One region of the Shigella sp. SIG6 genome, then DNA from elsewhere that is predicted to be linked to it. Evidence: predicted binding sites of a transcription regulator. Region 1 holds the regulator's gene; each other region holds the start of a gene.

Region 1 (7,424 bases):
TGCTATCGGAACCAGTCTGCCGGAACTGGCAACCGCAATAGCGGGGGTTTGCAAAGGTGAAAACGACATTGCTGTCGGAAATATCATTGGCGCAAACATTTTTAATATTGTCATCGTGTTGGGTTTACCCGCGCTGATAACGCCAGGAGAGATTGATCCACTGGCGTACAGTCGTGACTACAGCGTGATGTTGCTGGTGAGCATTATTTTTGCGTTGCTGTGCTGGCGGCGCTCCCCGCAACCGGGCCGTGGTGTAGGGGTATTATTAACTGGCGGATTTATCGTATGGCTGGCGATGTTGTACTGGTTATCGCCAATACTCGTTGAATAACTGGAAACGCATTATGTCGCACGTAGAGTTACAACCGGGTTTTGACTTTCAGCAAGCAGGTAAAGAAGTCCTGGCGATTGAACGTGAATGCCTGGCGGAGCTTGATCAATACATCAATCAGAATTTCACGCTTGCCTGTGAAAAGATGTTCTGGTGTAAAGGGAAAGTTGTCGTCATGGGGATGGGGAAATCGGGGCACATCGGGCGCAAAATGGCCGCAACGTTTGCCAGCACCGGTACACCTTCATTTTTCGTCCATCCTAGTGAAGCCGCGCATGGTGATTTAGGCATGGTCACCCCACAGGATGTGGTGATTGCTATCTCTAACTCAGGTGAATCCAGCGAAATCACGGCCTTAATTCCAGTGCTTAAGCGTCTTCACGTACCGTTAATCTGCATCACCGGTCGCCCGGAGAGCAGCATGGCGCGCGCCGCAGATGTGCATCTGTGTGTTAAAGTAGCGAAAGAAGCCTGTCCGTTAGGGCTGGCACCGACCAGCAGCACCACCGCCACGCTGGTTATGGGCGATGCCCTCGCTGTCGCGCTGTTAAAAGCACGCGGCTTTACTGCTGAAGATTTTGCGCTCTCACACCCAGGCGGCGCACTGGGTCGTAAACTTCTGCTGCGCGTAAACGATATTATGCATACGGGCGATGAGATCCCGCATGTTAAGAAAACGGCCAGTCTGCGTGACGCATTGCTGGAAGTTACCCGCAAAAATCTTGGTATGACTGTCATTTGCGATGACAATATGATGATTGAAGGCATCTTTACCGACGGTGATTTACGCCGTGTCTTCGATATGGGCGTGGATGTTCGTCAGTTAAGTATTGCCGATGTGATGACGCCGGGGGGAATACGTGTGCGCCCTGGCATTCTGGCCGTTGAGGCACTGAACTTAATGCAGTCCCGCCATATCACCTCCGTGATGGTTGCCGATGGCGACCATTTACTCGGTGTGTTACATATGCATGATTTACTGCGTGCAGGCGTAGTGTAAAGATTCAAGGATAAACAACAATGAGCAAAGCAGGTGCGTCGCTTGCGACCTGTTACGGCCCTGTCAGCGCCGACGTTATGGCAAAAGCAGAGAACATTCGTCTGCTGATCCTCGACGTTGATGGCGTACTGTCAGATGGCCTGATTTATATGGGCAATAACGGCGAAGAGCTGAAAGCGTTCAATGTTCGTGACGGTTATGGCATTCGTTGTGCGCTCACCTCTGATATTGAAGTCGCTATCATTACCGGGCGAAAGGCTAAACTGGTAGAAGATCGTTGTGCCACATTGGGGATCACTCACTTGTATCAGGGGCAGTCAAACAAACTGATCGCCTTTAGCGATTTACTGGAAAAATTGGCGATTGCCCCGGAAAATGTGGCTTATGTTGGCGATGATCTCATCGACTGGCCGGTAATGGAAAAAGTGGGTTTAAGCGTCGCCGTGGCCGATGCGCATCCACTGTTGATCCCGCGCGCCGATTACGTGACGCGCATTGCTGGCGGTCGTGGCGCAGTGCGCGAAGTTTGCGACTTATTACTCCTGGCGCAGGGCAAACTGGATGAAGCCAAAGGGCAATCGATATGAGTAAAGCCAGACGTTGGGTTATCATTGTGCTATCACTGGCGGTTCTGGTGATGATCGGCATTAATATGGCCGAAAAAGACGATACCGCCCAGGTGGTCGTCAACAACAATGATCCCACCTATAAAAGCGAGCATACGGACACGCTCGTCTATAACCCAGAAGGGGCACTAAGCTATCGATTGATTGCTCAACACGTTGAATATTATTCCGATCAGGCCGTTTCGTGGTTTACGCAGCCGGTACTTACCACGTTTGATAAGGATAAAATCCCGACATGGTCCGTAAAAGCAGATAAAGCCAAGCTGACCAATGACCGGATGCTCTATTTATATGGACACGTTGAAGTCAACGCACTTGTGCCAGACTCTCAACTTCGCAGAATCACGACGGATAACGCGCAGATCAATCTGGTGACGCAGGATGTTACCTCTGAAGACCTCGTCACGTTATACGGAACAACATTTAACTCCAGCGGTCTGAAAATGCGCGGCAACTTACGCAGCAAGAACGCCGAGCTGATTGAAAAGGTTAGAACATCCTATGAAATTCAAAACAAACAAACTCAGCCTTAATCTTGTGCTTGCCAGCTCACTTCTGGCCGCCAGCATTCCGGCATTTGCCGTAACCGGAGACACTGATCAGCCGATCCACATTGAATCGGACCAGCAATCTCTTGATATGCAAGGCAACGTGGTTACCTTTACCGGTAATGTCATCGTCACCCAGGGCACCATCAAAATTAATGCCGACAAAGTGGTCGTTACCCGTCCGGGCGGCGAACAAGGTAAAGAAGTGATTGACGGATACGGTAAACCGGCAACGTTCTACCAGATGCAGGACAACGGTAAACCCGTTGAAGGTCACGCTTCCCAGATGCACTACGAACTGGCAAAAGATTTTGTCGTTCTGACGGGTAATGCTTATCTGCAGCAGGTCGATAGCAACATTAAGGGCGATAAGATCACTTACCTGGTGAAAGAGCAGAAAATGCAGGCTTTCAGCGACAAAGGCAAGCGCGTAACCACCGTTCTGGTGCCGTCGCAGCTGCAGGACAAAAACAACAAAGGCCAGACCCCGGCACAGAAGAAGGGTAATTAATTCGTTATGGCAACATTAACTGCAAAGAACCTTGCAAAAGCCTATAAAGGCCGTCGCGTGGTAGAAGACGTCAGCCTGACCGTCAACTCCGGGGAAATTGTCGGTCTGCTGGGGCCAAACGGTGCCGGTAAGACCACCACTTTCTACATGGTTGTAGGCATTGTGCCGCGCGATGCGGGCAACATCATTATTGATGATGACGATATCAGTCTGCTGCCTCTGCATGCACGCGCGCGCCGCGGTATCGGCTATCTGCCACAGGAAGCCTCCATTTTCCGTCGCCTCAGCGTTTACGATAACCTGATGGCGGTACTGCAAATTCGTGACGACTTGTCTGCTGAACAACGTGAAGACCGCGCGAACGAGCTGATGGAAGAGTTTCACATTGAGCACCTGCGTGACAGCATGGGGCAGTCACTCTCCGGGGGTGAACGTCGCCGTGTAGAAATTGCCCGCGCACTGGCTGCGAATCCGAAATTTATTCTGCTCGACGAACCGTTTGCCGGGGTTGACCCGATCTCGGTTATCGACATTAAACGCATCATTGAACACCTGCGCGACAGCGGCCTGGGCGTGCTGATCACTGACCACAACGTGCGTGAAACACTGGCGGTTTGTGAACGCGCTTATATCGTCAGTCAGGGGCATTTGATCGCCCACGGCACGCCTACAGAAATCTTACAAGACGAACACGTTAAGCGTGTATACCTTGGGGAAGACTTCAGACTCTGATAGGGTAGAAGTTTGCGACGTTTTAGCAGGAGAGTACGATTCTGAACATGAAGCAAGGTTTGCAACTCAGGCTTAGCCAACAACTGGCGATGACGCCACAGCTCCAACAGGCAATTCGTCTGTTGCAGTTGTCGACGCTGGAACTTCAGCAGGAGCTACAGCAGGCGCTGGAGAGTAATCCGCTGCTTGAGCAAATCGACACTCATGAAGAAATCGACACCCGCGAAACGCAAGACAGTGAAACGCTGGACACCGCCGACGCGCTCGAACAAAAAGAGATGCCGGAAGAGCTGCCGCTCGATGCCAGTTGGGACAACATTTACACCGCTGGTACACCATCCGGCACCAGCGGTGACTACATTGACGACGAGCTGCCGGTCTACCAGGGCGAAACGACGCAGACCTTGCAGGATTACCTGATGTGGCAGGTCGAGCTGACACCGTTTTCCGACACTGACCGCGCTATTGCTACCTCTATCGTCGATGCCGTTGATGAAACCGGTTATCTGACTGTCCCGCTGGAAGATATTCTCGAAAGTATGGGCGATGAAGAGATCGACATCGACGAGGTTGAAGCCGTCCTTAAGCGGATCCAACGGTTTGATCCGGTCGGTGTAGCGGCAAAAGATCTGCGTGACTGCCTGCTAATCCAACTCTCCCAATTCGATAAGACCACGCCGTGGCTGGAAGAGGCCAGATTGATCATTAGCGATCATCTCGATCTGTTAGCCAATCACGACTTCCGCACTTTAATGCGCGTCACTCGTCTGAAAGAAGATGTGCTGAAAGAAGCCGTCAATCTGATCCAGTCGCTCGATCCGCGCCCCGGGCAGTCGATCCAGACTGGCGAACCTGAGTATGTCATTCCAGATGTGCTGGTGCGTAAGCATAACGGTCACTGGACCGTAGAACTCAACAGTGACAGCATTCCGCGTCTGCAAATCAACCAGCACTACGCCTCGATGTGCAATAACGCGCGCAACGATGGTGACAGCCAGTTTATCCGCAGCAATCTGCAGGATGCCAAATGGTTGATCAAGAGTCTGGAAAGCCGTAACGATACGCTACTGCGCGTGAGTCGCTGTATCGTTGAACAGCAGCAAGCCTTCTTTGAGCAAGGTGAAGAATATATGAAACCGATGGTACTGGCCGATATCGCCCAGGCTGTCGAAATGCATGAATCGACGATATCTCGCGTGACCACGCAAAAATACCTGCATAGTCCACGAGGCATTTTTGAACTGAAGTATTTCTTTTCCAGTCACGTCAATACCGAGGGCGGCGGCGAAGCTTCCTCCACGGCGATTCGTGCACTGGTGAAGAAATTAATCGCGGCGGAAAACCCAGCGAAACCGTTGAGCGACAGCAAGTTAACCTCTTTGCTGTCGGAACAAGGTATCATGGTGGCACGCCGCACTGTTGCGAAGTACCGAGAGTCTTTATCCATTCCGCCGTCAAACCAGCGTAAACAGCTCGTTTGACCCAACCGATAAGGAAGACACTATGCAGCTCAACATTACCGGAAATAACGTCGAGATCACCGAGGCACTGCGCGAATTTGTTACAGCTAAATTTGCCAAACTTGAGCAATATTTTGACCGAATCAACCAGGTCTATGTTGTTCTGAAAGTGGAGAAAGTCACCCACACCTCAGATGCAACACTGCATGTAAACGGTGGTGAAATTCATGCCAGCGCGGAAGGTCAGGACATGTACGCTGCCATTGATGGCTTAATTGATAAGCTGGCACGCCAGTTGACCAAACATAAAGATAAACTGAAACAACACTAATTGTCCGGGCAATTAGCATGTGCATGGCGGCCTGTTGTGCGGCACAACGGGCCATTTGTACGGTTAATGCTCCGAGCCTGTTCCACTGTTTGAGTGGGCAGGTTCTTAGGTGAAATTATGACAAATAATGATACAACTCTACAGCTTAGCAGTGTTCTTAACAGGGAATGTACGCGAAGCCGCGTCCACTGTCAGAGCAAAAAACGCGCCCTGGAAATCATCAGCGAGCTGGCGGCGAAACAACTTAGCCTGCCGCCTCAGGTGGTTTTTGAAGCTATCCTGACGCGGGAAAAAATGGGCAGTACCGGTATCGGCAATGGTATTGCCATTCCGCATGGCAAACTTGAAGAAGATACTCTGCGTGCCGTTGGCGTTTTCGTTCAGCTCGAAACGCCTATAGCTTTCGATGCCATCGACAACCAACCGGTGGACTTACTTTTTGCCCTGCTGGTGCCGGCAGACCAAACTAAAACGCACCTGCATACTCTGTCGCTGGTGGCGAAACGTCTGGCGGACAAAACCATCTGCCGCCGTTTACGCGCAGCCCAGAGCGATGAAGAGCTGTATCAAATCATTACGGATACCGAAGGTACTCCGGATGAAGCGTAGTTATTCGGTAATGTCTCTTTTAGACGTTGTGAGGAGAAACAGTACATGGTACTGATGATCGTCAGCGGACGTTCAGGTTCAGGTAAATCTGTCGCCCTGCGTGCGCTGGAAGATATGGGTTTTTACTGCGTGGATAACCTTCCCGTAGTGTTGTTACCCGATCTGGCTCGAACTCTGGCCGATCGCGAGATTTCTGCCGCCGTCAGCATTGATGTTCGTAATATGCCGGAGTCACCAGAAATATTCGAACAGGCGATGAGTAACCTGCCTGACGCTTTCTCACCGCAACTACTGTTCCTAGATGCCGACCGTAATACCTTAATTCGTCGTTACAGTGACACGCGCCGACTGCATCCGCTTTCCAGAAAAAACCTGTCGCTGGAAAGTGCTATCGACAAAGAAAGCGATTTGCTGGAGCCTCTGCGTTCGCGAGCGGATCTGATTGTCGATACCTCAGAAATGTCCGTTCACGAGCTGGCTGAAATGCTGCGTACCCGTCTGCTGGGTAAACGTGAACGCGAACTGACCATGGTCTTTGAGTCTTTCGGCTTCAAACACGGTATCCCTATCGATGCAGATTACGTCTTTGACGTGCGCTTCTTGCCGAACCCGCACTGGGATCCGAAACTGCGTCCAATGACAGGTCTTGATAAACCTGTCGCCGCGTTCCTCGACCGCCACACAGAAGTACACAATTTTATCTACCAGACGCGAAGCTATCTTGAGCTATGGTTACCTATGCTGGAAACCAACAACCGTAGCTACCTGACGGTCGCCATTGGTTGTACCGGCGGGAAGCACCGTTCGGTGTATATTGCAGAGCAACTGGCAGACTACTTCCGCTCGCGCGGTAAAAACGTCCAGTCACGCCATCGTACGCTGGAAAAACGTAAACCATGACCGTCAAGCAAACTGTTGAAATCACAAACAAGCTGGGCATGCATGCCCGGCCTGCAATGAAGCTGTTTGAATTAATGCAGGGTTTTGACGCTGAAGTGCTGTTACGTAATGACGAAGGCACCGAGGCTGAAGCCAACAGCGTTATTGCGCTGCTGATGTTGGATTCTGCCAAAGGACGGCAGATTGAAGTTGAAGCGACCGGTCCACAGGAAGAGGAAGCACTGGCCGCCGTTATCGCCCTCTTTAATTCTGGTTTTGATGAAGATTAATCTTCATCACTTTGACATACAACTCCCTTCAAGCTCCCCCGACAATAAGAAAATCACGTACTGAAATCGTTCTCAATCAACGTCATTTGTACATTTTGTGCGCTTTT
Region 2 (7,424 bases), on a different contig from region 1:
TTATGCGCATGTTCGGCAATTCTCACCCGCTCAAGGTAATGCATCGCCAGAGCTTCAGCCTCTTTCTTAGGCATCTTGCGTACCCAAATCGGTGCCAGGGTACAGTTCTGTAAAACGGTCAGATGAGGGAAGAGATTGAAATGCTGAAATACCATTCCCACTTCCTGCCTGACGCGCTCAATATTGCGGATATCTTCATTAAGTTCGATGCCATCTACGACAATCCGTCCCTGTTGATGTTCTTCCAGATGATTAATACAACGAATGGTTGTCGATTTACCGGAACCAGAAGGGCCACACAGAACGATCCGTTCTCCCGGTTGCACGGTTAAATTTATATTTTTCAAAACATGGAATTGTCCATACCATTTATGGACGTTTTCCAGCGTAATCATCGCGTTAGCAGGTTGCAGTAAAATTTGGCTCATAGTGTCCTCAATGCGGTGTACGCCCGGTGTTAAAACGTTTTTCCAGATGTTGGCTATAACGTGACATGCTGAAACAAAAGATCCAGTAGATCAGCGCGGCGAAAACATACCCTTCTGTCGACATACCCAACTAGGCGGGATCAACGGTTGCCTGCTGAACGCTACTGAAAAGATCGAACAAGCCGATGATGATCACCAGGCTGGTATCTTTGAAGAGTGCGATGATGGTATTTACCAGCCCAGGAATTACCAGCTTCAACGCCTGTGGCAGAATAACCAGCCCCTGAGTTTTCCAGTAACCCAACGCCAGCGACTCTGCCGCTTCATATTGCCCTTTAGGCAGCGCCTGTAATCCACCTCGCACGACTTCCGCAACATATGCTGACTGAAACAGGATCACGCCAACCAGCGCGCGGATCAGTTTGTCGATACTGGTGCCTTCTGCCATAAACAACGGCAGCATGACCGAAGACATAAACAATACGGTAATCAGCGGTACGCCGCGCCAGAACTCGATAAAAATGACCGATAAGATACGCACAATCGGCATATGGGAGCGGCGACCTAATGCCAGTAAGATCCCCCACGGTAGCGCCCCCGCAATCCCAACGGATGCAATAATTAAAGTTAGCGTCAGCCCGCCCCATTGCCGGGTTTCAACCCGCTCAAGACCAAAAAAACCGCCATACATCAGCCACCAGACAATCAGTGGGTAAATCACCGCCCAGGCCGCAATATAGCGACCGCGATGCGGGAGTATTTTCCAGAACATTGGTGCGATCGATACAAGCCCAATCAGTAATGCGAGGTTAATTCGCCAGCGTTGGTCGTGTGGGTAAAGCCCATACATAAACTGACCAAATCGTTTGTGAATGAAGACCCAACAGGCACCGGCTTTTGTGCAGTCAGCACGCGTTGAGCCAACCCAATTAGCCTGCAAAAATGCCCAGTTCAGCAACGGTGGGATCAGTTCCCACATCAACCATATGCAGCCAATAGTCAGCAGGCTATTGCTCCAGCTGGAGAACAGATTTTTTCGCACCCACACCATCGCGCGGCTTGAGTTATGGCTCGCCGGGCGCGAGGGCTGAGACAGCAATACTTTTGTCATCATGACTCCTTAGCGTTCAACGATCGCGATGCGGCGGTTATAGATATTCATCAGCAGCGAGATAGTCAGGCTGATAATCAGATAGACCGACATGGTCATGGCTATCGTCTCGATGGCTTGCCCCGTCTGGTTCAGCACGGTGCCAGCAAACAGCGAAACCATATCGGGATAGCCAATAGCGGCGGCAAGAGAGGAGTTTTGACGATGTTGAGATACTGGCTGGTTAACGGCGGAATAATTACTCGCAGTGCCTGGGGAATAATGACCTGGCGTAGCGTAACCGGGTTGGGTAACCCCAGTGACCGAGCCGCTTCATGTTGACCATAAGGCACTGCCTGGATCCCAGCGCGGATAATCTCGGCGATAAATGCAGAGGTATAAACCGAAAGTGCCAGCGTTAAGGCTGCCAGTTCAGGAATTAAAACCATTCCGCCGCGGAAGTTAAAGCCTTGTAGGGCTGGGACATCCCAGTGTAGTGCTGCGCCAAAAAGCCATTGCGCCAGTAAAGGCAAACCAATGATCAACACTGCGGCGATCGGCCAGGAGCGGCGCAGTTGTCCGGTCTTTATCTGGTATGTTTTATTAAAGCGGAATAGCCCAACAGAAAGGACTATAGCCATAACAACAGCCAGGATAAACGCAATAAATCCGTCTCCCAGCTGCGGTGACGGAATATAAAGCCCACGATTGCTCAAAAAGGCCAGATCAAACGCGCTCACAGCTTGGCGTGGTCCGGGCAAATTGCGCAACACGGCAAAGTACCAGAAGAAGATTTGCAATATTACGGAAGATCTCAATATAAATTGTGGAAAGCTTTCGTAACAGCCAGTTATCCGAAAGTCTCGCCAGACCGATAAAGAAGCCCAAAACAGAAGCGAACACAATACACAATACAGAAACCAGTAGCGTATTGAGTAAGCCGACAATAAAAACGCGTCCGTAGGTGTCGCCCTGCTGGTAATCGATCAAATGCTGGACAATACCGAAGCCAGCGCCGCGATCCAGAAAGGCAAAACCTGAAGTAATGCCACGATTATTGAGATTCGTTACAGTGTTTTGAAATAACCAACCAACAATGCCGACAACAGCAACAACGGCAAGGATCTGGAATAACCAGGCACGAACCGTAGGGTTGGCAAAGGAGAGTGAGCCTTTAACGGTTGAGCGGCGATGAGACATAGAAACCTCGGAAAGCATAACGCTGAAGAGAGCGCCGCCGTAGCGACGCTCGTTACCTCACACCGACTTAACGCACGGGCGGCGCGTACTGAATACCGCCGTTATTCCAGAGATTATTTTGCCCACGTTTAATTTTCAGCGGGCTTTCTGAACCTACGTTACGCTCAAAAATTTCCGAGTAGTTACCCACCTGTTTGATGATGTTATAGGCCCATTTATTATCCAACTTCAGATCCTTGCCGTAATCGCCTTCTTTACCCAACAGATGTGCCATATCAGGCGTTGCTGGATTAGCCGCTTTTTCATCGACGTTCTGGGAATTGATGCCCATCTCTTCAGCATTTAGCATGGCGAAAAGCGTCCAGCGTACAATCGAGAACCATTCATCATCGCCACGACGAACTACCGGCCCAAGCGGTTCTTTAGAGATAACCTCCGGTAAGACAATCCATTCAGCCGGGTTGCTTAATTTGATGCGCAAGGCATACAGTTGCGACTGATCCGAAGCCAGCGTATCGCAGCGACCAGATTCCAGTGCCTTCGCTGATTCGTCAGAGCGATCGAAAGTCACTGGTGTGTACTTCATATTGTTTGCCTTGAAATAGTCGGCGACGTTGAGTTCGGTATCAGTACCCGCCTGAATACAGACGGTAGCGCCATCCAGTTCTTTCGCGCTTTTTAGCCCCGCTTTATCGTGCGTCAGGAAGCCAATGCCGTCGTAATAAGTGACGCCGGTAAATGCCATTCCCATCCCGGCATCGCGAGATGAAGTCCAGGTCGTATTACGGGAGAGCAAATCCACTTCCCCTGACTGTAAAGCGGTGAAGCGTTCTTTTGCTGTGAGTGGGGTATATTTCACTTTCGTGTCGTCACCAAATACAGCAGCGGCAACACCACGACAAACATCAACATCAATACCTGAAAACTTACCGTCTGCATCGGCATAAGAGAACCTAGGTAATCCATCACTGATCCCGCATTGCACAAAACCTTTTTTCTGAACGGCATCAAGCGTCGCGCCAGCATGCGCCTGATTTGCAACGGCAAGCAGCACGCTGGCGGCAGCCAGTGTGGCTATCATCATCTTTTTCATAATGCTTCCTGTGAGGCGAAAATTATCGTTATAGGACGTTTGGGAAACGTCTTTTACTTGTCTGTGGCCATCCTCTTATAAGCAAAAGTAGTGCCAGCTTTTGCGCACGATTTCGCGTCGCAATAAGCTGAGTGTAGACAGGAAATAATAAAAACAGCGCCCCGCAATGGTGCGAAAATGAAACATGCGCCACATTTTGGCGCAAAATATTTACGCGTGTTTTACTAAGCAGAATAATGATTGTTAGCGTGAGTATATTTCTGGTGGGAAGTGTGAAAGTTAAATTGATGCGTTATTTCGAAAGCAGCGAAATAACGCGATATAACATGCTAAATCAGCAGAGAATTAGCCAGCAGAATATAGCAATATTTTATCTTATGTAAAGATACTGTATCGTTAAACAGAGCGCGAAACTCCGCGCCCTGTTCAGTTATTTCGACAGAGCGATGATCCCCATCGTCAGGCCAGCAATAGCCCCAGCCGTTTTCCAGTTATCCTGAGTCGTGCCTTTCATACAGGTATTGGTGTGAACCAGACGACCCTGATCGTCATAAACCGGAACGCAGGGCGAATCGTGAGCACAGCCCGCCAGCAATGCGGTGAGCAATGCCACAGGAATTAATCTTTTCATGGTGTTACCTCAGTAATAAACGCTAACGCTTAATAAGTTAACTCTCTTATTAACGAGCTGAATGCCATTTTATCACCGGAGGTTATAAATCTTGCGGAATGAATAATGACAAATTATGTGAATTGTAAAAATAGTGAAGGGAGCGGGAACTATAGAAAGCTTTTAAAGAGTGAGCAGAAGAATATCTTATTAATTTTTATGGGTTTCACTGGAAATAATAAAGGCACCCGAAAGCGCCTTTATGTTTCTGATTTATCCTTTAAAGCAACGGCGAATCACCACAAAGAACACCGGTACGAAGAAGATTGCCAGCAACGTTGCAGAGACCATTCCTCCCATTACCCCGATACCCACAGCGTTCTGCGCGCCACTGCCGGCACCGTTACTGATAGCTAGCGGTAATACGCCGAGAATAAAGGCGAGAGAGGTCATCAGGATAGGACGCAGACGCATACGTACTGCCATCAGTGTCGCTTCAACAACACCTTTACCCTCTTTCTCCATGAGATCTTTAGCGAACTCAACAATCAAAATAGCGTTTTTGGCCGACAAGCCAATTGTCGTTAGCAAGCCCACCATAAAGTAGACGTCATTTTTTTGATTAAAGAGTGTCGCCGCCAGCAGCACGCCGACAATCCCTAACGGCACGACCAACATAACCGAGACAGGAATTGACCAGCTTTCATAGAGTGCAGCAAGGCACAGGAAAACAACCACAAAGGAAATTGCTACCAGAGCGGGAGCCTGGTTTCCCGATAAGCGTTCCTGATACGACATACCCGTCCAGTCATAACCAATGCCCGCAGGTAATTTTGACGCAAGGTTTTCCATCAACGCCATGGCATCGCCGGAACTGGTTCCTGGCGCGGCTTCCCCCTGAATCTCCATTGACGGCAGACCGTTGTAGCGTTCCAGTCGCGGAGAGCCATACACCCAATGTGAAGTGGTAAAGGCAGAGAATGGCACCATTTCGCCGTTGGCGCTGCGGACATAAAGTTTATCGACATCTTCTGGCAGCATACGGAATTTGGCATCCGCCTGAACATACACCTTTTTCACGCGACCACGGTCGATGAAGTCGTTAACGTAAGTCCCACCCAACGCCGTTGAAATGGTCTGATTGATGTCAGAAAGTGAAACACCTAATGCCGCGCCTTTTCCTGGTCAACTTCCAGTTTAAACTGCGCGGTGTCTTCCAGGCCATTAGGACGCACGCTGACTAAGCTGGCAGGATGTTGCGCCGCCATACCAAGCAACTGGTTACGGGCCTGGGTTAGGGCATCGTGACCCAGCCCAGCCTGATCAATTAACTCAAAGTCGAAACCCGTTGCCGTGCCCAGTTCAACAATGGCTGGCATATTGAATGGAATGACAAAACCGTCGCGGATCTTGCCCAATTCCATTTTGGCACGATGGATTACCGCTTCCGCACTGTTTTCATCACCATCACGCTCTTCCCACGGTTTCAGACTGACGAAGGCCATACCGGCGTTTTGTGCCTGGCCGCTGAAGCTAAAGCCGTTAACCGTAAAGACACTTTCAACGTTCGCTTTCTCGTTCTTCAGATAGTAATCCGTCACTTGATCCAACACTTTTTGCGTCCGCTCTTGCGTCGCGCCAGCGGGTAACTGAATCATGGTCAGAAAGACACCCTGATCCTCTTCAGGTAAGAAGGAAGACGTAAAAACAACACCACCATTCCTGCAACAATCAGCGCATAGATCAGTAAATATCGTCCTGTGGAACCGAGGATTTTGCCGACGCTGTTGGTGTAGTGGTTAACGCTATGATCGAAGGTGGTATTAAACCAGCCGAAGAAACCGCCCTTATTTTCGTGATGCTCAGCAGAGACGGGTTTAAGCAGCGTTGCACATAACGCAGGGGTAAGAATCAATGCCACCAGAACAGAAAGTGCCATTGCCGAAACGATGGTGATAGAGAACTGGCGATAAATTGCCCCAGTAGAACCGCCGAAGAATGCCATCGGAATAAATACCGCTGACAGCACCATCGCGATACCCACCAGTGCGCCCTGAATTTGCGACATCGATTTTTCCGTCGCTTCTTTTGGCGGGAGCTTATCCTCCATCATCACGCGCTCGACGTTCTCCACCACCACTATCGCATCATCGACGAGCAGCCCGATGGCAAGCACCATCCCGAACATCGTTAGTGTGTTGATGGAGTAACCAAAAGCGGCGAGGATGGCAAACGTCCCTAACAACACCACGGGTACCGCAATGGTGGGGATCAGCGTTGCTCGCATATTCTGCAAGAACAGATACATCACCAGGAACACCAGCATAATGGCTTCGAACAGCGTTTTTACCACTTCGTGAATAGAAAGCTGGACGAATGGCGTGGTGTCATAAGGGTAGAGAACCTTCATTCCCTGCGGGAAGAATGGCTGTAATTCCGCCAGTTTTGCCTTAATGGCTTTCGCGGTATCGAGAGCATTCGCGCCGGTTGCCAGCTTAATCCCCAGGCCCGCCGCCGGTTTTCCGTTGATACGAGCGATAACGTTATAGTTTTCACCGCCAAGTTCAACCCGTGCGACATCTTTCAGGCGTACCACCGAGCCGTCACTGTTTACGCGCAGGGTCACTTTGCCGAATTCTTCCGGATTTTTTAACCGCGTTTGAGCAATAATCGAGGCATTCAACTGTTGCCCTGGTAACGCTGGCGTTCCGCCCAACTGTCCGGCAGCGATCTGATCGTTCTGTACCTTCAACTGGTTAATCACATCAACCGGTGTCAGTTTATATTTGTTTAGCAGATCGGCGTCCAGCCAGATACGCATCGCATACTGTGCGCCGAAAAGCTGTACGTCACCGACGCCATTCAGACGGCTAAGCGTATCTTTAACGTTAGAGGCCACATAGTCCGAGATATCGTCCTGTGTGGTGTCTGGGTTATCAGAGACAAAGCCCGCCACCATCAAATAGCTGCTACTGGACTTTTCAACACTGATCCCCTGCTGCT
Region 3 (7,424 bases), on a different contig from region 1:
CCTCGGCGTCCAGCGCACGCGGCTTTGTGCGCGGTGAGTTTTATACCCAAGACGGCGTGCTGGTTGCCTCGACCGTTCAGGAAGGGGTAATGCGTAATCACAATTAAAAAAATAGCCGGAGGTGAAAACCGTCCGGCTATTTTTTGCAGTGCTTGTTACGCGTTATAGGCATTCTCGCCGTGGCTGTTGACGTCCAGCCCTTCTCGCTCTTGTTCTTCCGGCACACGTAGGCCAACCGTCAGATCCGCCAGTTTGTAGCCAATAAATGCCACCACACCGGACCAGACGATCGTAATGGCGATGCTTTCCAACTGTACCAGCAACTGATGGCCCATCGTCACACCTTCAGCGAAGCCCACGCCGCCCAGAGAACTGGCGGCAAAAATCCCGGTCATGATACAGCCGACAATGCCACAAACGCCGTGCACACCGAAGACATCGCAGGGATCATCCACCCGCAGCAAGCGTTTGAGCATGGTAACGCCCCACAAACCCGCCAGACCAGCTACCACGCCGATAATCAACGCGCCGCCAACCCCAATGTAGCCGCACGCTGGCGTCACGCCGACCAGACCGGCAATCGCGCCAGAACACGCTCCCAGCAGAGAAGGCTTACCACGCAGCGCCCATTCACCGAAGATCCAGCCAAGAATTGCCGCCGCCGTTGCGACCACAGTATTCACAAATGCCAGTGCCGCGATTTCATTCGCCGTGCCCGCTGACCCGGCGTTAAAGCCAAACCAACCGATATAGAGAATGGCAGTCCCGGTGAAGACCATCGGCAGGTTGTGCGGTTTAAACGCCTCTTTACCGAAGCCCACGCGTTTGCCTATCAGATACGCGCCCACCAGACCGGCGATTGCTGCGTTAATGTGCACCACCGTGCCACCCGCGAAATCCAGCGCACCGTGAGAAGCCAGCAAACCACCGCCCCACACCATATGCGCAATCGGAATGTAAGAGAGCGTCAGCCATACCACCACGAAAATCAACACAGCTGAGAAGCGGATTCGTTCCGCCAGCGCCCCAACTATCAAGCCTACGGTAATGCAGGCAAACGATCCCTGAAACGCTACGTGGATATACTGATAAATGCTGCCCATCACCGCCGTCAGTTCGATGTTTTTTAGCATCAACCAGTTAATGTTGCCGAAGAAGTTGTTGCCCTCACCAAACGCCAGCGAATAACCGTAAACCACCCAGAGAATACAGACCAGTGCAAACGTCACCGTCACCTGCGTCAGCATCGACAGCACGTTTTTGCCGCGAATCAACCCACCGTAAAACAGGGCAATCCCCGGAATAGTCATAAACAGCACCAGCGCAGTACAAATCATCATAAACGCATTGTCGGCTTTATCGGCCACCGCAGGTGCAGCCATTACCAGTCCCGGCAGCATCGCCAGTGAAGCAAGCCCAGTTTTTATCGTCGCTATCTTCATTTTTCGTTCCTGTTGCTGTGTGCCAGAGATTACAGCGCCGCTTCGTCGGCTTCGCCGGTACGAATACGAATGACGCGTTGCAATTCAGCGACGAAGATTTTGCCGTCGCCAATTTTTCCGGTGTAAGCCGCCTTACTGACGATATCGATCACTTCATCGAGTTGGTCATCAGCAATCGCCACATCAATTTTTACTTTTGGCAGGAAGTTGACGCTGTATTCCGCCCCCCGGTACAGCTCGGCATGCCCTTTCTGACGCCCGAAACCTTTCACTTCGGTGACGGTCAGGCCCTGAATACCAATGGAAGATAACGCTTCACGAACGTCTTCCAGCTTGAATGGTTTGATTATCACGGTCACCAGCTTCATAGATCCCCTCCGGTCAGAATTCGGTAATGGTTCTGCTACACGAAGAAGGTATTGCAAGCGGTGTGCCAGAAATGAAAAACGAGAAAGAGAGCAGGAAGTTAAGAAGATTGAAAATGAAAACGCACTATGACAGTGCACAGTGCGTTACATTTTTGCACCAACGATGAAATATTGCGCTATTCAGGCGCTCAATGATTCCTCTTCACGCACGCTGGCTGCCAGCTCTTCGCCCGCAAGTTGCAGTTGATACACCTGCCAGTAGCGTCCCTGGGCCGCCAGCAGTTGCTGGTGAGTGCCCTGCTCCACGGCTTGCCCACGATGAAGCACCAGAATGGTGTCGGCATCAACAATAGTTGATAAGCGGTGAGCAATCACCACCAGCGTGGTATGTTCACGCACCGCCGCCAGAGCATGTTGAATCGCCTGTTCAGTACCGGAGTCAATGCTGGCGGTTGCCTCATCAAGGATCAGGATTTGCGGCGTCTCCACCAGCACGCGCGCCAGTGCCAGCAGTTGCTTTTGCCCGACTGAGAGATTATTTCCCTGCTCGCCCAGCGGCGTATAAATACCATCACTCATGCTGCGCGCCAGCTCCGCCAGTTGCACGGTTTCCAGCGCCTGCCAGACGCGTTCTTCGGAGATATCCCGCCCCAGCGTCACGTTGGCGAGGAAGGTATCCGCCAGCACCACCGGATCTTGCTGCACCATTGCCACGCCCTGGCGCAGCGCGCTATGACTTAGCGAACTTAATGGACGACCATCAAGGTGAATCTCACCTTCCGTTAGCGGGTAATAGCCCATCAATAAACTGGCGAGGGTACTTTTACCACTGCCGGTATGCCCGACCAGCGCCACAAAGTTACGCGAAGGCACAGAGAGATTAATGTTCTTTAGCACCAGATTGTCATCGCGATAAGCAAATGACACGTTATCGACTTCGATGGTGCCACTCTGTAACGGGTAATCATCATTGCCATATTGCTGGCGCGGTCCGTCCATCAGTTCAAACACGCGCTCACCAGCAACAACAGCCTGTTGCAGCATCGCCTGTTGCGTGGTCAGTTCGATTAAGGGTTCGTTAAGTCGCCCAAGATAGCTGATAAACGCATACAACACGCCCACTTCAATGGTGCCGCTGGCGGAGAAGCCAAACAGCATCAATAAGCCACAAAGAATGAGCGATGAAAACAGACTCAGCAGCGGACGCAGCAGAAAACCGTCGAGGCGCAGGGTTTGCATCCTAGCCATATAGTGTGAACGACTGGCCTCCCCCATACGTTCGCCAAATCGCGCCTGCTGACGAAACTGCTGGATAACGCTCATGCCATTGATGATTTCGTTAAAGCCGTCGTTGATATCCGCCAGATAGGCGCGCACACGGCGGACAATCGGCGTGCTGTAACGCTGGTATATCACCATTACCACCAGCACCACCGGGAAAATCATTATCGCCACCAGCGCCATTCGCCAGTCGAGGCTGAACATCGCCACCAGCATCGCGCCCACCAGTGCGGCACTGCGCAGGACAGTTGCCACTACGGTAACGTAGAGATCGCGGATCACTTCAGTGTCATTAGTGACGCGGGAAATCACCTGCCCGACGGGTTGGGTATCAAACTCGCTTAATGGCTGGCGTAACGCAGCATCCATCACGTCGGTACGCAACTGTTGCACTACGCCTACTGCCGCCCGATTAAACAGCAGCGACTGCGCGTAATGTAGCCCGGCGGCAAACAGTTGTAGCCCAACATACGCCGCAGCCAGCCCTGCAACCACTTTCAACGGCAGGTTATTTTTCGCTACCATATTGTCGATAAAATAGCTGATAAGCAGCGGCCCACTGACTTCTGCCGCCGCCGCAACCCACATCATCAGGACCGCAATCCCCAGCGGTTTACGCCACGGCGAACCATACGCTAACAGGCGCTTGAGAGTCGGCCACAGTTGGCTAAAACTACGCATCGACGGCCTCCTCGCGAATTTCCGGAACGTCGTCGAGCGCCGCCTCCAGTTGTTGATAGCGATACATATCGCGATACCAGCCGCTTTGTTGCGCCAGCTCATCATGATTGCCACGCTGGGCGATATGTCCGTGCTGCATCACAATAATTTCACTGGCTTCCGTCAGTGCCGAAAGGCGATGGGCACTGATGATTACCGTTCTTCCCTGTCCCCACTGACGCAGGTTATGCAGGATCTGGTGCTCTGTGCGTCCGTCCACCGCCGAAAGCGCATCATCAAGGATGAGGATTTCCGCGTTGACTAATAACGCTCGAGCAATGGAGATACGCTGTTTTTGCCCACCGGAAAGCATCACGCCGCGCTCGCCCACTTCTGTATCGTAACCTTGCGGTAGACGCAAAATATCGTCATGTACGCTGGCTAACCGCGCGACATGCTCAATCTCTTGCTGGGTGGCATTCGGGCAACCCAGCGCGATGTTATTCGCCACGGTGTCAGAAAAAAGGAATGGCGTCTGGCTGACCACCGCCAGGCGGCTACGCCAGCTATCGAGTTGTAACTTCGTCAGAGGAATATCATGAAAGCGAATATCCCCCTCGCTGACGTCGAAATGACGCTGAATGAGCGACAACAGGGTACTTTTGCCGGAACCAGTCGGCCCGCAAATACCCAGCATCTGACCGGGTTTCAGGGCGAAATTGACGTTTTCCAGCGCAGGATGGTCAGTCTGCGGATACGTGAACTGGTGAATATTTACATCCAGTTCGCCACGCCCTTCCGGCACGGGTTCGCTACCATCGTTCACCACCGGCGCTTCCGCCAGCATCGCGCGAATACGGCTGTATGCAGCACTACCACGTTCCACAATGTTAAACATCCATGCCAGCGCCAGCATTGGCCAAATCATCAGACCTAAATACATCATAAAACTGGTGAGCTGGCCCAGCGTTAAACTGCCCTGCACCACCATCCAACTACCGCCGCCAATCGCCAGCAAGTTCGCCATACCAATCGCGATATAGATGGTCGGGTCGAAACGAGCATCAATACGCGCCACCCGCATGTTTTTTTTGCCGGTATCTTCGGCATCCGCGGCAAATAACGCCGACTGGCGATCTTCCAGACCAAAGGCTTTGATCATGCGGATACTGGTGAGGCTTTCCTGGGTGCGGTCATTAAGACTGGAAAACGCCGCCTGTGCCAGCTTAAAGCGTTCATGCAAGGCATCGCCGTTGCGCTTAATCATGATCGCCATCACTGGCATCGGTAACAGGGCAAATAAGGTCAACTGCCAGCTAATTTGCGTAGACATCATAATCAACACAGCGCAGCCCATTACCAGTGAATCCACCAGCGTCAGCACCCCTTCTCCGGCGGCAAACACGACGCGATCGACGTCATTGGTCGCACGAGCCATGAGATCACCCGTGCGATGACGCAGGTAAAACTCCGGGTGCTGCCGGCTTAGCTGACGGTAATAATCTTCACGCAGTTCAACAGCCAGTTGGTAAGACGCGCCAAACAGCAATACGCGCCAGACATAACGCAGGAGATAAACCACAACGGCAATCAGCACCATGGTGGCGATCCACATCAGGATCAGCCCGGTAGTAAAGTGTTGTTCTGTCACGCCATCGACAACAATACCAACCACTTTTGGCGGAACCAGTTGCAGCATCGCGATAATGACAAGCAAGGCGACAGCCCCAAGATAGCGACGCCATTCCCGACGGAAATACCAGCTTAATTGAGCAAATAATCGCACGCGTTGTGTCCTGACCTGATTCTGGATGTTTATTCGATGGGTAAAGAAGTGGTGTATTTAATCTGTTCCATCGCGAAGCTGGAAGTGACGTCCGACAGCCCCGGCACGCTGTTTACCAGACGCTTATAAAACTCGTCGTAGCGTTTCATGTCGGCAACCTGGACGCGCATCAGATAATCGTATTCACCAGCCATGCGCCAGAACCCCAGCACTTTTGGCATTTCGGTAACCACCGTGACAAAGCGGCAATACCATTCGCTGCTGTGATGTTGCGTTTTTATCAGCACAAAGGCGGTCAGGCCGAGGCCTATTTTTTCCGGATCCAGCAGGGCGACTTTGCCGATAAGGATACCGTCGTCCTCCAGCCGTTTCAGGCGCTTCCAGCAGGGGGTGTTGTCAGATTAACGGCTTCAGCCAGTGCCTGCAAAGAGAGGGTGCAATCCTGCTGCAGTAAGGCCAGCAGCTTACGGTCAATTTTATCTAACATAGCCCTTCCACGGAGAATTTTTTTCTCTTTTAATTCTATTTTAAAGGTGAAATCGCGACAATTTATTCTGTGCGGTTTAAACACCACGGCACAAAATGACAAATTCAACGCAAAAAAAAACCGGGCAATTGCCCGGTGCTGGAAGGGATCTCGTTATTCGGGGGAATAAGGTAGATGTGGATAGTCCAGCCAGTGCGTCAAATAGTGAGAGACAGCCTGATTTCGGCAATGTCCAATCACCGGTAAATGCGGGAGCTCCGCGCGCAGTTGCGGCATCGCATTGCCCATAATAAACCCGCTACCGACGCTGCCTAACATTTCGCGATCGTTCATCGCATCACCAAAGGCCATGCAATCGCGCAACGATAAACCTAAATGTTGGGTCAGCACCGTCAATGCAGCGCCTTTATTGCAGCCCACCGGCAGCACTTCGAGGCAATCCGTGGCGGAAAAACACAAATGTGCACGCTCGCCTAATGCTTCGTATAGCTGGATCTGCAAGCGTGTAAGATCGTCGTGATCGCCACAGAAGCAGATCTTGGTGACGCTGCCGAGTGGCATTTTTTTGACATCGATTATCTGATAACGAAAACCGCTATAGACAAATACCTGCAACAACGCAGGGATCTCTTTCCCGGTAAACCAACCGTCGTCATTGAAGATATGCATGCTGGCTCGGGTATCCCATTGCTGATACAGCACCAGCTCCGCGACATCCGCAGGTAAATCATCACGATGTAAAAGTTCACCTTCCAGAGAATGCACGCGCGTTCCGTTGCCGGTAATCAAATATGCATCCAGCGATAGCGCCCCGAGAATATGCTGCATCTCCAGCGCATGACGCCCCGTGGCAAAAGTGAGGGTAATGTCGCGTTCACGCAGTCGCGCCAAAGTAGAGAGGGTTTTCTCACCTAAATGATGGTCAGGCATCAATAAAGTGCCATCCATATCAAATGCTGCCAGACGAGCCATTTCTTTCTCCACTCTGTGACACGGTTAATGGTGATTGAGTATCACCTGATATATACGGAAGTAATAGTGAATAGTTAAATAATATTGTTCCGGGTTTATATGCGATTGCTCAACCGTCTTAACCAGTATCAACGTCTGTGGCAACCTTCAGCCGGAAAGCCGCAAACCGTCACCGTCAGCGAACTGGCCGAACGCTGTTTTTGCAGCGAACGCCATGTTCGTACGCTGTTGCGTCAGGCACAGGAGGCGGGATGGCTGGAGTGGCAGGCGCAGCCAGGACGCGGAAAGCGCGGACAATTACGCTTTCTGGTCACGCCGGAATCGCTACGCAATGCGATGATGGAACAGGCACTGGAAACCGGAAAGCAGCAAGATGTGCTGGAGCTGGCGCAACTGGCCCCAGGTGAGCTGCGCACTCTGTTACAGCC

The links. The regulator sigma-54, encoded in region 1, starts transcription at its own class of promoters, with help from an activator protein. The targets are predictions, from matches to a motif close to GTTGGCACANNTTTCGCTNT.
Region 2: ACUU1M_RS15995 (amino acid ABC transporter substrate-binding protein) is a predicted target of sigma-54. The motif match lies at 3,890-3,909, and genes of this name have one in related genera.
Region 3: glnK (P-II family nitrogen regulator) is a predicted target of sigma-54. The motif match lies at 1,861-1,880, and genes of this name have one in related genera.

What each region holds. Positions count from the first base shown of each region.
Region 1 covers NZ_JBQZXC010000035.1:12,942-20,365, reverse strand. Annotated here, with positions in the region: gene ACUU1M_RS08455 (calcium/sodium antiporter) at 1-331, shown strand, start outside; gene kdsD (arabinose-5-phosphate isomerase KdsD) at 345-1,331, shown strand; gene kdsC (3-deoxy-manno-octulosonate-8-phosphatase KdsC) at 1,352-1,918, shown strand; gene lptC (LPS export ABC transporter periplasmic protein LptC) at 1,915-2,490, shown strand; gene lptA (lipopolysaccharide ABC transporter substrate-binding protein LptA) at 2,459-3,016, shown strand; gene lptB (LPS export ABC transporter ATP-binding protein) at 3,023-3,748, shown strand; gene rpoN (RNA polymerase factor sigma-54) at 3,796-5,229, shown strand; gene hpf (ribosome hibernation promoting factor) at 5,252-5,539, shown strand; gene ptsN (PTS IIA-like nitrogen regulatory protein PtsN) at 5,657-6,148, shown strand; gene rapZ (RNase adapter RapZ) at 6,194-7,048, shown strand; gene npr (PTS phosphocarrier protein NPr) at 7,045-7,317, shown strand.
Region 2 covers NZ_JBQZXC010000116.1:799-8,222, forward strand. Annotated here, with positions in the region: gene ACUU1M_RS15980 (amino acid ABC transporter ATP-binding protein) at 1-428, opposite strand, end outside; partial or broken gene ACUU1M_RS15985 (amino acid ABC transporter permease) at 436-1,539, opposite strand; partial or broken gene ACUU1M_RS15990 (amino acid ABC transporter permease) at 1,549-2,718, opposite strand; gene ACUU1M_RS15995 (amino acid ABC transporter substrate-binding protein) at 2,786-3,811, opposite strand; gene ACUU1M_RS16000 (lipoprotein) at 4,242-4,442, opposite strand; partial or broken gene acrF (multidrug efflux RND transporter permease subunit AcrF) at 4,695-7,424, opposite strand, start outside.
Region 3 covers NZ_JBQZXC010000054.1:15,203-22,626, reverse strand. Annotated here, with positions in the region: partial or broken gene tesB (acyl-CoA thioesterase II) at 1-107, shown strand, start outside; gene amtB (ammonium transporter AmtB) at 156-1,442, opposite strand; gene glnK (P-II family nitrogen regulator) at 1,472-1,810, opposite strand; gene ACUU1M_RS11080 (SmdB family multidrug efflux ABC transporter permease/ATP-binding protein) at 1,991-3,772, opposite strand; gene ACUU1M_RS11075 (SmdA family multidrug ABC transporter permease/ATP-binding protein) at 3,765-5,537, opposite strand; partial or broken gene decR (DNA-binding transcriptional regulator DecR) at 5,567-6,024, opposite strand; gene cof (HMP-PP phosphatase) at 6,178-6,996, opposite strand; gene ACUU1M_RS11060 (SgrR family transcriptional regulator) at 7,096-7,424, shown strand, end outside.